One region of the Paenibacillus sp. FSL H7-0690 genome, then DNA from elsewhere that is predicted to be linked to it. Evidence: a T-box and tRNA genes for the amino acid it is inferred to sense, from the RefSeq annotation. Region 1 holds a T-box; the other holds one or more tRNA genes.
What was found. A T-box is a leader RNA that pairs with one kind of tRNA and senses whether it is charged. The one in region 1 lies ahead of pheS (phenylalanine--tRNA ligase subunit alpha), so its partner is inferred to be a tRNA-Phe.
Positions count from the first base shown of each region.

Region 2: it encodes a tRNA-Phe, which carries the amino acid that the T-box ahead of pheS (phenylalanine--tRNA ligase subunit alpha) is inferred to sense. The anticodon was not compared.

Region 1 is NZ_CP150281.1:1,927,969-1,935,624, forward strand. It holds gene MHI32_RS08380 (hypothetical protein) at 1-1,314, opposite strand, end outside; T-box leader at 1,580-1,865, shown strand; gene pheS (phenylalanine--tRNA ligase subunit alpha) at 1,926-2,960, shown strand; gene pheT (phenylalanine--tRNA ligase subunit beta) at 3,079-5,523, shown strand; gene MHI32_RS08395 (hypothetical protein) at 5,723-7,656, shown strand, end outside.
Region 2 is NZ_CP150281.1:6,022,110-6,029,765, forward strand. It holds gene MHI32_RS26380 (ABC transporter permease) at 1-209, opposite strand, end outside; gene MHI32_RS26385 (ABC transporter ATP-binding protein) at 202-1,764, opposite strand; gene MHI32_RS26390 (BMP family ABC transporter substrate-binding protein) at 1,882-3,021, opposite strand; gene MHI32_RS26395 (AraC family transcriptional regulator) at 3,349-4,104, shown strand; tRNA gene MHI32_RS26400 (tRNA-Leu) at 4,241-4,319, opposite strand; tRNA gene MHI32_RS26405 (tRNA-Cys) at 4,334-4,407, opposite strand; tRNA gene MHI32_RS26410 (tRNA-Gly) at 4,417-4,491, opposite strand; tRNA gene MHI32_RS26415 (tRNA-Gln) at 4,498-4,572, opposite strand; tRNA gene MHI32_RS26420 (tRNA-His) at 4,592-4,667, opposite strand; tRNA gene MHI32_RS26425 (tRNA-His) at 4,711-4,786, opposite strand; tRNA gene MHI32_RS26430 (tRNA-Trp) at 4,810-4,883, opposite strand; tRNA gene MHI32_RS26435 (tRNA-Tyr) at 4,890-4,975, opposite strand; tRNA gene MHI32_RS26440 (tRNA-Thr) at 4,981-5,056, opposite strand; tRNA gene MHI32_RS26445 (tRNA-Phe) at 5,085-5,160, opposite strand; tRNA gene MHI32_RS26450 (tRNA-Asp) at 5,171-5,248, opposite strand; tRNA gene MHI32_RS26455 (tRNA-Met) at 5,274-5,350, opposite strand; tRNA gene MHI32_RS26460 (tRNA-Val) at 5,368-5,443, opposite strand; tRNA gene MHI32_RS26465 (tRNA-Glu) at 5,499-5,573, opposite strand; tRNA gene MHI32_RS26470 (tRNA-Ser) at 5,592-5,684, opposite strand; tRNA gene MHI32_RS26475 (tRNA-Asn) at 5,688-5,763, opposite strand; rRNA gene MHI32_RS26480 (23S ribosomal RNA) at 5,824-7,656, opposite strand, start outside.

The DNA.
Region 1 (7,656 bases):
CCAATTGTTAGTTTGCAGCGTGTAAGGGATCTGATAATAGGCGGTAGGAAAAATGATCTTGCCTTCAGCAGCCGGCTCAGTCATTTGCAGCTGCAATGTTCCTTGATTGAGTGTGAGTGGTACATCTGCGCTGAGTTCAATAATCTTTTCTTCAAGCGGTTTCAATGTTAGGCTGGCAAAATCCTTCGTATCCACCGGAAAGCTATACCCTTCAGCGGCTTTAATAGCAAGTTCATAGGCAGGCACATTCACCGCTTTGTTGCCGCTATTTTTGATGCGGAACTGTAGTGTCCACTTTGCGTTGCCATTGTCAGCATAGACGTTAGCCGTTTTCAACTGTGTTTCGACTGTATTATTGCTGATTGTAAGCTTCTTCGTGACATTGCTGGCTACGACAAGATCCGGTGTTGTTGCAGCGGGGAGATTGTAGGCGACAACCGGCAACGCTATTTTTAATGAGGCATCTTCTCCGGCAAATTGCAGCGCCATGTTGTCTGTCTTCATATAAGAAGGGATTTCCGTCAAATAGTAGATCGTCTTCTTTTCCTGAGGCTGTACTTTATAGCTGGTGCTGGTGTCATCAAGTGCGAGTTCAAATACAGATCCTCCAGCGGAAGCGAGGTATCCTTTAAGTCCAGTATCACTGAGTACCTTGGTTCCTTGATTAGTGAAGCTAACGCCAACCTTGGCATAGACCTTACCGTTATATTTATAAATTTGCAGGCTCTCTGCCTTGGTGGTTACAGGGAGATTGTTTAGGGTGATCTTTTTACTCTGCCCTCTGGCGACAGCTTGTGAATATCCTGTTGGTACGGTGAAGTTCCCTAGCTTTTTTTGATAATCGGTGGTGTTGAAGTCCCATCCGTACAATGAAATTTTGACCCCGTTTAAAGAGGTGGATTTGCCGATGTTTACATAGTAGGTGATAGATTGACTGCTTTTCGCGGCAATGGATTTGATGGTTGCACTGCTGGTAATAGGGCTTCCTTGAATAACTGTACCGCCGCTAGTAGTTACTTTGGAGAAAAAGTCCACCAGATTGAGGCTAGCGTTGCTTCCATTAGAGTAGCTGAGTGTGTATGTAAGAATATTTCCGCCATCCTGAGTTAATAAGCTGACATCCGTCAGCTTTGCGCTGATGTTAGTCTTCAAGGCTATGGAGCCTAGTTTATCCAGAGCGGATACGGAAGCTGTTGTTGCTATTTTGGTGGATGTAGTCCCGGCCCAAGCGGTATGAGCACCATACGCTGCAGATTGGCTAAGTACAGCTGTGCTTAGCAGCACCGCGGCTACTTTTATTCTCCGTACATGCATTTGATTTCCTCCCAATAGGATAGTTAATAGTCTGCGAAGGTGCACCCGAGTGGATAAGCAAGCCTTCCTAGTAATGGAAATTATCAAGCTCCGCTGAATGTTAGCTGAAAAAAAGTTGGAAAAATGGCTCTGAAGCTTAAAGCCAGCTTAAAAGAAGATAAAAATTAGCCTAATTTTGTCCAGCTTGTCAAAACGACAGATTTTGCATATAATAAAGAGACATATCTCTTGTAGTAAAGAGATACCTGACAATTAGCATGAATTGTGAAATGCAGTGATGGAGAAGAGTACACAGTGCCTGACTTACAGGGAGGAGACGCCGCGGATTGAGAGCGTTTCTAAGAAGCAGAGCTGTCGAAGTTCACTCCGGAGCAGTTCCCTGAATTCCTTAAGCTATCTAATAGGGAAGGGTAGGGGATACCGGTCACAGACCGTTATTTCTGTATAAAGTGAGATAGGTATCTGTCCAGCCAAAAGAGGGAATGAAGCTCTTAAGGGGAACAGATCAGCTTGTCTAACAAGGGTGGTACCACGGTCTTTTCGTCCCTTACCGGGAGAAAAGGCCTTTTTTTGTTGAACTAGACAATGATTGAAGGGGGCTGTACACGGCCATGAAAGAGAAGTTGGAAGCATTGAAGGTTGAAGCGCTGGCTAAGCTGCAGGAGGTTATGGATCCGCAGGTACTAAATGATCTAAGAGTGAAGTATCTCGGTAAAAAAGGTGAGCTTACAGAGGTTCTGCGCGGTATGGGAGGACTTAGTGCTGAGGAACGTCCGGTAATCGGGCAAGTAGCGAATCAGGTTCGCAGTGCTATTGAGGAGATTATCGGCGCGAAGCAGGAGGCTTTTCAAGAGCAGGAAACCCAGCAACGTCTGCAGGCTGAAAAAGTAGACGTAACCTTACCGGGTCGCCGTATGCAGCAAGGGGGCATTCACCCGCTTAGCAGAGTCGTACAGGAGATTGAGGATATTTTTATCGGCATGGGCTACCGTGTAGCTGAAGGTCCGGAAGTAGAGACCGATTATTATAACTTTGAAGCTCTAAATCTGCCTAAGAATCACCCGGCACGTGATATGCAGGATTCTTTCTATTTAACGGATGACCTGTTAATGCGCACACAAACCTCGCCGGTACAGATTCGTACTATGCAGGCTATGAACGGTGAAGCTCCGGTAAAAATCATCTGCCCGGGTAAAGTATTCCGCCGTGATGATGATGATGCAACGCATTCCTTCCAGTTCCACCAAATCGAAGGTTTGGTCATTGGAAGTAACATTCGAATGAGTGATCTGAAGGGCACCCTGCAACAATTTGTGCAGGAGATGTTTGGACCGAATACAGGCATTCGTCTTCGTCCGAGCTTTTTCCCATTCACTGAGCCAAGTGTTGAAGTAGATGTAAGCTGCTTCAAATGTGGCGGCGATGGCTGCAGACTATGCAAGCAAAGCGGATGGTTAGAAATCCTTGGCGCAGGTATGGTGCATCCAAATGTACTGAAAATGGGTGGCTATGATCCTGCTGAGTACAGCGGCTTCGCTTTCGGAATGGGTGTAGAGCGGATTGCAATGCTTAAATACGGCATCGATGACATCCGACATTTCTATAGTAATGACATGAGTTTTGTGAAGCAATTCAAGGGCGTTTAGTTTTTGTGGGCGCGCTGGCTGATAGTGGCGGAGAATGGCTTTGGAGTGTTCTCCCACAGGAAGCAGCGCGAACGACAGTGAAATAAATACATCTGAAACATAAAGGAAGTGAGCGGATATGAAAGTATCAACCGGATGGTTGGCTGATTATACATCGATTGAAGGAGTAACCGCCGAACAGCTAGCGGAGAAGATTACCGCTGCCGGCATTGAGATTGACGGCGTAGAGCGCCGCAATAAAGGCATTTCCGGCATCGTAACCGGCTATGTGAAATCAAAGGAAAAACATCCTGATGCAGACAAGCTGAACGTATGTATCGTGGATGTGGGCCAAGATGAGGAGCTACAAATCGTTTGCGGCGCAAAAAATGTAGCTGCAGGTCAAACTGTACCTGTAGCAATGGTTGGCGCTAAGCTGCCAGGACTGGATATCAAAAAAGCCAAGCTGCGCGGTGTCCTGTCGCAAGGAATGATCTGCTCGGCCAAAGAATTGGGACTGAATGATAAATTGCTTCCAAAAGAGCAACAAGAAGGTATTCTTGTGCTGCCTGAAGGGACAGAGATTGGTCAGGATATTTCCAAGGTCCTCGGCTTAGATGACGAGATTCTGGAATTCGATCTGACTCCGAACCGTTCAGATTGCCTCAGCATGATTGGTGCTGCTTATGAAGTAAGTGCAATTCTTGGGCGTGAAGTTAAATTACCTGATCCAAAAAGCGAAATGATTGAGATCAGTGGTCCTGCTGCGGATTCCATTTCCGTCAAGATTGAAGATGAAGAATACTGCAGCCATTATGCAGTTCGTTATATTGCAGGTGTTAAACCTGCACCATCACCGCTGTGGATTCAGAATCGTCTGATGGCTGCTGGGGTTCGTCCAATTAATAATATTGTGGACATTACCAATTATGTGATGCTGGAATATGGACAGCCGCTGCATGCTTTTGATGCAGATAAAGTACAAGGTGGAGAACTCGGCGTTCGTCTTGCCCATGAAGGTGAAGTTTTGGTTACACTTGACGGTCAAGAGCGTAAGCTAGAGCCGCAAATGCTCGTTATCGCTGATGGAGTAAAAGCTGTAGGTCTGGCCGGAGTAATGGGTGGACGGGATACAGAGGTTACTGCTGAGACGGTAAACCTTGTTCTGGAATCTGCTAAGTTTGATGGAGGAACGATTCGTAAAACCTCGCGTCAATTGGGACTTCGCTCGGAAGCCTCCCTTCGTTTCGAGAAGGAAGTGGATCCAAGTGCAGTTATTCCTGCATTGAACCGTGCAGCCGTACTGATTGCACGTTATGCTGGCGGATCGGTCCATGAAGGCATCGTGCAAGCAGGAACTGACGCTGTTCAAGAGAAGGTTCTCACCTTGTCCTTAGAGAAACTGAATCGTTATCTGGGAACGGATTTGTCCTTGTTGGAAGTGAAGACATTGTTTGGCCGTCTACATTTCAAATGTGGAGATACCGCACAAGGGCTGCTTGAAGTTCAAGTCCCAACCAGACGTGGCGATATCAGCTATGATGTTGATCTTATTGAAGAAATTGCCCGCCTGTACGGGTATGACAATATTCCAACGACTCTAATTGAAGGAATTACAACGCCAGGAGCACTAACTCACAAGCAAGCGCTCCGTCGTGAACTGCGTCGCCTATTGTCACATGGCGGTTACCAAGAGGTGATGGGTTACTCCTTCATCCAGCCGCAACAAAGCACAATGTTCCCTGAGTTATCAGAAGGAGCAGTAGCGGTGAAGCTGGCTATGCCGATGAGTGAAGAACGCAGCGTACTGCGTACCAGCCTTCTACCACAACTCTTGGATATTGCCAGCTACAATACCAATCGTCGTCAAAGCGACTTGGCATTGTTTGAAATCGGCAACGTCTTCTTCACGGATGAAGAACAGTTGACTCGTCAGCCACGCGAACTGCCGGTGCTGGGGCTGCTGCTTAGCGGAAGCTTAACAGTGAAGCAATGGAATGTTTCGGCACAGCCTGTGGACTTCTTTGATTTGAAGGGTGCGCTGGAAACGGTATTTGCTCATTTAGGGCTGACCGATAAAATCGTCTATGTAGGAGATAGTCCAGAAGGATATCATCCTGGGCGTTCCGCGTCGGTATATTTACTCGGAAACGAGGGTCGTGTGAAGATCGGAACGATGGGACAGATTCATCCGGATCTGCAAAGACAGCTGGATCTGGTGGATACTTATGCGGCAGAAATTTTATTGCAGCCGTTATATGAAAGTGCGCAAAGCCGTTTGCAATATAATGAGCTTCCGCGTTTCCCAGGAATGGAGCGGGATATTGCTGTGGTCGTGGATTCCGCTGTACCAGCGGGCGATCTGCTAGCTTCCATCCGCGATAACGGAGGTTCTTTGCTCCAGTCCGTACAGGTATTTGACGTTTATACTGGTGGTAAGCTGGAGAATGGAAAGAAGAGCATCGCGATCTCACTGCTGTATCGTCATAGTGAACATACACTGACTGATGAGGAAGTAGGAGAGGTGCATGAGAAGGTATTAGCATCTCTTCAACAAACTTTTGGTGCAGAATTAAGAAAGTAGCAGGAATTGTGTAAAGCCGCAGCGAATCCATTTAGAAACTGAGATTCGCTGCGGCTTTTTCTAGGTAGAGTGCAAAGCGGAGAATATCAGCCATAATCTATTGAATATTAGGGATTTTGCCAAATGCTTACCAAAAAAGCTACAATAGAAGAAGTGAAACTAGCTTAGAATCCGCACACATACAAAGGAGGGCACAACTGTGGCTATGGACCGGACACGTGTCGCCGTGGAGATATACGGAACTTCCTATAAACTCGTCGGAAGCAGTACTGAATATATGAAACAAGTGGCCCGTTATGTTGATGAACATATGCGCACGATTTCTAAATCTCACACCAGACTGGACACACCGCGTATAGCGGTGCTTGCAGCTGTACATATGGCGGAGCAGGCTATTCAGGTTCAGGACTTCAAAAATGAACTAAACATGATGACAGGTGAACGCAGTGAACTGCGATTGGAAGTATCTCGCCTGCTGGAGGTACAGCGGGAGCGGCAAGAAGAATTCGAGCGACTTGAAGCTGCGGCCAAAGAAGAGGCTGGGCGACTGATTGCTGCTGCGGAGGAAGAACGTAAGCGGCATTTGGAGATTCAGGAGAATGAACGCAAGGTACATGCGGAACAGCTTCAGGAGGCAGTGCAAGCTGTGGAAGCTGCACGCAAGAAGCTGGAAGAAGAATTGCTTGAGCGTGAGATAGAGCTGCAAGCACTGCGGACAAGCTACGAAGAAGAGCAGGCAGCTAGTCGTGAACACCAGCGGCAGGAACTGGCGAAGGCGGAAGCCATCCGCTTGCAGCAGCTGGAGGAGCAGAAGGCTGCTCATCTGCAAGAGCTGGAGAACATCCGGGAGACGCTGACCAAGGAGAAGACAGACACGCTGTCTGCTCTGCAGCTTGAACTGACCGAGACCAAGTCAACACTGGAGGAAGAGCTTGAGGTTACCAAGTCTACATTAGGTAAAGAACTCGAAGATACCAGATTGACGCTGGGTAAGGAGCTTGAGGATACCAAGTTGACGTTAGGTAAGGAGCTTGAGAGTACCAAAGCGAAGTTGGGCAAAGAGCTGGCGGAAGAACGTGAAGCACTGCAGCGGGAACAAACCAAGAATAAGGAACTGCGGCAGTCACAAGGCACTCAAGAGCATAGACATAAGCAAAATATTCAAGAGCTGGAAAAACAGCTGGCTGAGCTTCGTGGTGGGACAGGGCAACTTCAGTCCAGATTACGTGCGGCTGAAGCCAGTCTTAAGAGTGAACGAGATGCAAGACAGACGCTTCTTGGACAATATGAAGCGATTGTTAAACGTGAAGAACAGCTCAGTGAAGAGCTTCACACGGCTACTGAGCTGGGCACACTGTTGAATGAGGAGCTGGAAGAGTTACGCCAGCGTTATCAACAGTCACAGAATGAAGCTACAGAGCTAAGAGCGTCACTACAGGAGACGAGTGGAAATCTGCACCGTGTTCAGGAAGAGCTTGCGGGATCAGCAGCAGAGGCGGCTAACTGGCAGGAGCTTTCGGATAAACGCATGGAAGATATTGGTGAACTGGAAATGAATCTGCTGGAGTCTGAGGAGAAATCCGTGTTGCTCCAGAAAGAGATTGACACGCTACGTGGGCAAGCCGATGGATTAGTACAGCAGCTGGATCAGGAGGTTCAGCTTCGTACAGATGCAGAACGCGAAACAGCGGTACTTCGGGAGCAAGGTGTGCAGGCTCAGAAGGAATTGTCTGCGCTTCGTGTTCGTTATGAGGAACTGATTGCTCAATACGACGATGTACTGCAAGAAGGAGAACGCCTGCAGGAAAGATATCAACTGTTGCAGGAAGAAGGCGAAGAGGCAACACGACGCTTAGAAGAGTTATCTGAAGCTAGTCGTGAAGCTGCTGCTACTGTTGCTGAGCAACAGGAAGTGCTGAAGGAAGCAGAGGCGTACGGAGCTTCCTGGAAGCATAAGTACGAGGAACTATCCGATCAGCAGCTGCAGTGGACGGATCTCGAAGCAAAGCTGCGTGAGGAGATCGACATTTGGCAGCAGGAAGCCGGTGAGGCTGAAATGAAGCAGGAAGCTATTGATCGTGAACGTAGCGAAGTGCTTCAGCAGCTAGGTGAAGTTGGTGAAAGCTATGAAAT
Region 2 (7,656 bases), 2.8 Mb from region 1:
GATACTGCCAACCCAGTGAACATGAGCGGAATCGCCATCTCAATCACATTACCAATATGACCTTTACTGGATAACGGCTCTAATAGGAATATACCAATCGTCTTCACAGGCTGATTACTGACCAAAGAGATGATCAGAAAGGCAATAGCGAGTGCAATAACGATTACCGCCGATGTCCGAATGTACTCAAAATATTTAACTTTAAACATGATTTACGGCCCTCCCGATGTGCTCCTCGTCCTGTCGATGAATCCCCAGCATATAAAGACCTAATTCTTCCTCACTAACCTTAGAGGGCTCCTCGAAAAAGGCAACAATCTTACCCTCGTACATTACTAACAGACTATCGCTGATCTCCAAGATCTCATTCAAATCTGCCGACACTAGCAAAATCGCGCAATCGTCTGAACGTAATTCCAACAACTTTTGATGTATGAACTGGGCTGCGCCTATATCCACACCCCGTGTCGGCTGTTCTGCAATAAGCAGCTGCGGTTCAGTCGAACACTCTCTAGCTACGACTACCTTCTGCATGTTACCACCTGACAACATTCCTATGGGCTGAGAAGGTCCTGAACAGCGGACTTTAAATTCCTCTACAAGGGATACTGCTAGCTTGGCAATTCGTGAGCCATTCAAAAAAAGACCTTTATTCATTGCTTTTGTACGATACTGAGTAGATAGCAGATTATCAGCTATGCTTGCCTCACTAGCGATCCCTTGCCGCATCCGATCCTCCGGTATATAGGAAACGCCTAGCTTACGAATATCCAAAATATCCGATTCACGGATATCCTTTCCCTTCACTAGTACAGAACCCTGACTTGAGACACCTCTCAAGCTACCTGTAAGAGCTTCAATGAGCTGTGTCTGCCCGTTGCCTTCTACACCAGCAATCCCAACGATCTGCCCACCACGTACCGCAAAATTGATATCCGACAATAATGCTTTGCCATCTGCATCATTCACACTGAGTCCCTGCACCGTTAGTATTGGCTCACTAACAGCCAGAATCTCTTTGTCATATTTCAGCACGACGTCTCTGCCGACCATTAGTCGCGAGATTTCCTGTTCTGTCACATCCTGTGTTTGAAAAACACCTTCACTACGGCCGCTGCGCATAATCGTAATTCTGTCGCAAATCGCTTTGACTTCCTTTAATTTGTGCGAAATAAAAACTATCGTATGGCCCTGTTCCCTTAATTGCTTAAGCTCGCGGAACAATTCCTCTGTTTCCTGTGGAGTCAACACCGCAGTTGGCTCATCAAGCACCAGAATTTTAGCACCACGCAGCAGCGCCTTAAGAATCTCAACCTTTTGTTTCATCCCAACTGTAAGATCCTCTACTTTTGCCTTTGGATCCACTGCCAGATTGTATTTCCTTGCGGTCTCTTCCGTCATGCGCACAGCCTCGGCATAATTAATGCCAACTCCTCTGCGCGGCTCCATACCCAGCACCATATTCTCTGCCACCGTAAAAGAAGGTACCAACATGAAATGCTGGTGGACCATGCCGATGCCTCTATCAATGGCGTCCTGAGCGGATTGCAGCTTTACTTTTTCACCCTTGATATAGATCTCGCCTTCACTTGGCTCTTCCATGCCGAACATAATCTTCATTAAAGTCGATTTACCTGCACCGTTCTCACCTGCAATCGCATGTATTTCTCCCTCACGTAAAGAAAAATGCACGTCTTTATTTGCAACGACGCCATTGGGATATACCTTGGTAATTCCCCGCATTTCCAGCAGAGCTGTGTACATAGGTCTCAACGCCTTTCAACTTGGAGGTCTGCAAAAATATACAGCTGGAATTCCCCTGACTAGAAGAATCTCCAACTGTAGGTTTAACTCTATAGAACTGATCTTAAGATTTAAAGCTTAAGGCTTAACTGCGTTACGAATAGCTTCTACCTCTGCGGTTTCCATCCCCATCGCATTATCCACTTTAACTTCTTTATTGATCAGCTTTTGCTTCACTTCTTCAACCTTGGCCTGAAGATCAGCCGGGAATACATTTTTATAAATATCATTCTCAGCAATACCTACACCATCATCTACAAAGCTCAATACATCACGTTTGCCCATTTCTAGCGTACCCTCTTGCAATCTCTTCACTGCACCTAGAATAGCCGTATCAATCTTTTTAATAGATGAAGTAACGATTAGATTTGCTTTTTCACTATCCGTATCGTTAATCAACATTGCCTGATCGGAGTCTACACCAATTGCATATTTTTTCTTCTCTTTAGCTGCGTCAAAGATCCCAAGACCTGTACCCCCAGCCACGTTAAAAATAACATCCACACCGGAGTTATATTGAATTAGAGACAGCTCCTTACCTTTTGCAGGGTTAACAAAATCACCAGCGTACGACACAGCCACTTTTACATCAGGATCAACGTACTGAGCACCTTGAATGTAACCGACCAAGAAAGCATTAATCCCCGGAATATCCATACCGCCGACAAACCCAATCACATTCTCAGGGGTAGCATTCGGCATATCCGATTGTGTAGCTAATGCTGCTACGGCACCTGCCAAGAAAGATACTTCATTTGTCGCATAAGACATGTTGTACATGTTATCTGGTGCTTCATCGATGTCGGTATCATAATTAATGAATTTTTTGTCTGGATACAATTCTGCCGTTGCATTAAACATCTCTGTAATTTCAGAACCGCCAGAAATAATTACATCCCAATCCTCGGAAGCGATATCGTTAAATGTAGGCTCCCATTTCGTTTTATCAACGCCCATTTCAACAACCTTTGTTACTGCACCAAGTTCATCCTTAACCTTTTGCAAGCCGTTATTAGCGGAATCAAAAAATGATTTATCCCCAAGTGTCCCCGGAATCAGCAATACAACCTTGAGTTTATCCCCTGCACCTGTTTCTCCGCCTTCGTCCGCTTTGGATCCAGTATTCGTTGAAGAACCATTATTGGACGTGTTATTCCCACATGCTGTGACCAGAACCATCACCATTAATAACAACAAAGAAAGAACTTTTTTATTCATTACTCTATTCCACCCCTAATTTTAGTTGGTTAGTAATCCGCAGAATCCCATCTTCACCCATTGTATAATTCACGGTTCAAATGGAAATTCTCTTTTTTCCAAATAAAGTATCATTAAAAGTAATAAATTTAACGTTTAGGCTCAAAAATAGCAATAAAAATACCATTATTATTAATAATCCGCTTTATTTCCGAACGAGATGGCCAGTCAGGTTGCGAACTTTCGGATTTATTGATACGATCATAACAAATATTATTAAAAATAATTATATGATTTCGGTCATAGTTTTGTACGATTCGGCTAAAACATAAGTATTGGAGGATCATCATGGATCGTGTTCTATATATTGTAAGTGCCACACATGAGCTAAATACTTATATCCCTCCACACCAGCATGAATGCTACGAACTAGTCTATTATTTACAGGGGGTAGGGACAACCAATGTTGGCCCACGAAGTTACCATTTTCGCTCCTCTTCTTTCGCGCTTGTGCCACCCAATCATAAACATGACGAGCACCACCGTGAGGATGCAAATGTATTATTTGTAGGCTTCCACTCGGAACACCCTAATATGAGTAATCTGCTCGGCGTATATGAAGATGATAAAGATCAGACCGTTCTTCAAATCCTGCTGCGAATGAAAGCAGAGTTTACACGCAAGCAAGACGGATTCTCTGAGCTTCTAAACCTACAAATGAGCGAGATTACCGTCCATCTTATGAGGCTTCTTAGTGCCTCTGGATATCAATCCCCAACAGAAGATCGAGTACAATATGTCCTTAATTATATGAATGAGCATTATCGCCATAAATTGTCCGTCGAAACACTATCAGAAATGTCCGGATATAGTTACGATCGTTTTCGCCATCTATTTAAAGAACGTTTCGGGTATTCACCCCTGCGGTATTTGCTGTTAAAACGCCTGGATTATGCAAAATCTCTATTACGTCATACTCAGATGCAAATCTCTGAAGTATCTGCTGCTGCAGGTTTTGTGAACGATGCCCAATTCTGCAATATGTTTAAACGAGAAATAGGTCTTACTCCGCGAGCATTCCGCATTAATAATCAATCAGGTTAATCACTAATCAGATTAAAAAAAGCCGTTGAAATAGAGAAACTCTCTATTCAACGGCTTACTGCTGTAAACCCAAGGACATAAAGAAAAAAGGTTTGTAAGATTGCTTATAAAAGCATTCTTACAAACCTTTTTAAGATACCGGCGAGAGGACTCGAACCTCCACGGTTTCCCACTCGATTTTGAGTCGAGCGCGTCTGCCATTCCGCCACGCCGGCACATATGAACTAAATGGAGGCGCCACCCAGATTTGAACTGGGGATAAAGCTTTTGCAGAGCTTTGCCTTACCACTTGGCTATGGCGCCATGAAAACTTGGAGCGGACGACGGGAATCGAACCCGCGACCCTCGCCTTGGCAAGGCGATGCTCTACCGCTGAGCCACGTCCGCATAAAATGGCTGGGGATATAGGATTCGAACCTATGAGTGACGGAGTCAAAGTCCGTTGCCTTACCGCTTGGCTAATCCCCAATAACATTTTAAAGTAAAATGGGGCGACTGATGGGTCTCGAACCCACGAATGCCGGAACCACAATCCGGTGCGTTAACCCCTTCGCCACAGTCGCCATATTAAGTTGATATTGTTGCCATTATTCATTTTAAAGTAAATGGGGCGGCCGATGGGTCTCGAACCCACGAATGCCGGAACCACAATCCGGTGCGTTAACCCCTTCGCCACGGCCGCCATATTAAACTTTAGAAAGAACTTGGCAGGGGCAGCAGGAATTGAACCCACACCAACGGTTTTGGAGACCGTTGTTCTACCTTTAAACTATGCCCCTAAAAACTGGTGGAGGATGATGGATTCGAACCACCGAACACTCACGTGAGCAGATTTACAGTCTGATGCGTTTGGCCACTTCGCTAATCCTCCAAGGATGGTGCCGGCGAGAGGACTTGAACCCCCAACCTACTGATTACAAGTCAGTTGCTCTACCAATTGAGCTACACCGGCATGGCACTCATTCTTTTGTGATGATAAATGGTGGCTCGGGACGGAATCGAACCGCCGACACGAGGATTTTCAGTCCTCTGCTCTACCGACTGAGCTACCGAGCCATGATGAAAATGGCGGAACCGACGGGATTCGAACCCGCGATCTCCTGCGTGACAGGCAGGCATGTTAGGCCAACTACACCACGGTTCCAAAAGATATAATTGCTTAAGTTAATTGGTTGCGGGGGCAGGATTTGAACCTGCGGCCTTCGGGTTATGAGCCCGACGAGCTACCGGGCTGCTCCACCCCGCGTCAGTAAGAAAATGTTATGGTGGAGGCTGAGGGGATCGAACCCCCGACCCTCTGCTTGTAAGGCAGATGCTCTCCCAGCTGAGCTAAGCCTCCATAAACAACAATTGTTATTGTACCAAAGTCCACTAGGATAAATCAAGTGAAAATTTGGTGACCCGTATGGGATTCGAACCCATGTTACCTCCGTGAAAGGGAGGTGTCTTAACCCCTTGACCAACGGGCCATACTAATTAAAAATTTGTGGCGGAGAGAGAGGGATTCGAACCCTCGAGACGCTTGTGGCGCCTACACGATTTCCAATCGTGCTCCTTCGGCCAAACTCGGACACCTCTCCATATGGCTCCCCGAACAGGACTCGAACCTGTGACAACTCGATTAACAGTCGAGTGCTCTACCAACTGAGCTATCAGGGAATATTCATACCAGGCTTGATGCCTGAAAACTGAATCCGAAACAAATTTGCATTCTACGTATAGGATAAGCCCTCGACCGATTAGTATTGGTCAGCTCCATGCATTGCTGCACTTCCACCTCCAACCTATCTACCTCGTCGTCTTCAAGGGGTCTTACTAATTGGGAAATCTCATCTTGAGGGGGGCTTCACGCTTAGATGCTTTCAGCGCTTATCCCGTCCGTACGTAGCTACCCAGCCATGCTCCTGGCGGAACAACTGGTGCACCAGCGGTACGTCCATCCCGGTCCTCTCGTACTAAGGACAGCTCCTCTCAAATTTCCTGCGCCCACGACAGATAGGGACCGAACTGTCTCACGACGTTCTGAACCCAGCTCGCGTACCGCTTTAATGGGCGAACAGCCCAACCCTTGGGACCTACTTCAGCCCCAGGATGCGATGAGCCGACATCGAGGTGCCAAACCTCCCCGTCGATGTGGACTCTTGGGGGAGATAAGCCTGTTATCCCCAGGGTAGCTTTTATCCGTTGAGCGATGGCCCTTCCATGCGGTACCACCGGATCACTAAGTCCGACTTTCGTCCCTGCTCGACTTGTAGGTCTCGCAGTCAAGCTCCCTTATGCCTTTGCACTCTGCGAATGATTTCCAACCATTCTGAGGGAACCTTGGAACGCCTCCGTTACTCTTTAGGAGGCGACCGCCCCAGTCAAACTGCCCGCCTGACACGGTCCCCGTACCCGATAAGGGTACTAGGTTAGAACCTAGATACGATCAGGGTGGTATCCCAACGGCGCCTCCACCGAAGCTTGCGCTCCGATTTCTACGGCTCCCACCTATCCTGTACAGATCGTACCCAAATTCAATATCAAGCTGCAGTAAAGCTCCATGGGGTCTTTCCGTCTTGTCGCGGGTAACCTGCATCTTCACAGGTATTAAAATTTCACCGGATCTCTCGTTGAGACAGCGCCCAAGTCGTTACGCCATTCGTGCGGGTCAGAATTTACCTGACAAGGAATTTCGCTACCTTAGGACCGTTATAGTTACGGCCGCCGTTTACTGGGGCTTCGGTTCATAGCTTCGGGTTACCCCTAACCACTCCCCTTAACCTTCCAGCACCGGGCAGGCGTCAGCCCGTATACTTCGCCTTGCGGCTTCGCACAGACCTGTGTTTTTGCTAAACAGTCGCTTGGGCCTTTTCACTGCGGCCCCCTCGTGCTATTCACACTACCGGGGCACCCCTTCTCCCGAAGTTACGGGGTCATTTTGCCGAGTTCCTTAACGAGAGTTCTTCCGCGCGCCTTAGAATTCTCTTCTCGCCTACCTGTGTCGGTTTGCGGTACGGGCACCTTCTCCTGGCTAGAGGCTTTTCTTGGCAGTGTGAGATCATGACCTTCGCTACTACAATTTTCGCTCCCCATCACAGCCCAGCCTTAATGATGTGCGGATTTGCCTACACATCAGCCTCACTGCTTAGACGGACATCCATCAGTCCGCGTCACTACCCTCCTGCGTCACCCCATCGCTCATAGCGGATTACGGTGGTACAGTAATTTCAAACTGTTGTCCTTCGACTACGCCTTTCGGCCTCGCCTTAGGTCCCGACTTACCCTGAGCGGACGAGCCTTCCTCAGGAAACCTTGGGCTTTCGGCGGATCAGATTCTCACTGATCTTTTCGTTACTCATACCGGCATTCTCACTTGTGTAGTGTCCAGCGCTCTTTTCAGTACACCTTCAACCCCTACACAACGCTCCCCTACCCCAGATACATAGTATCTAGCCATAGCTTCGGTGGTGTGTTTAGCCCCGTTACATTTTCGGCGCAGAGTCACTCGACCAGTGAGCTATTACGCACTCTTTCAATGGTGGCTGCTTCTAAGCCAACATCCTGGTTGTC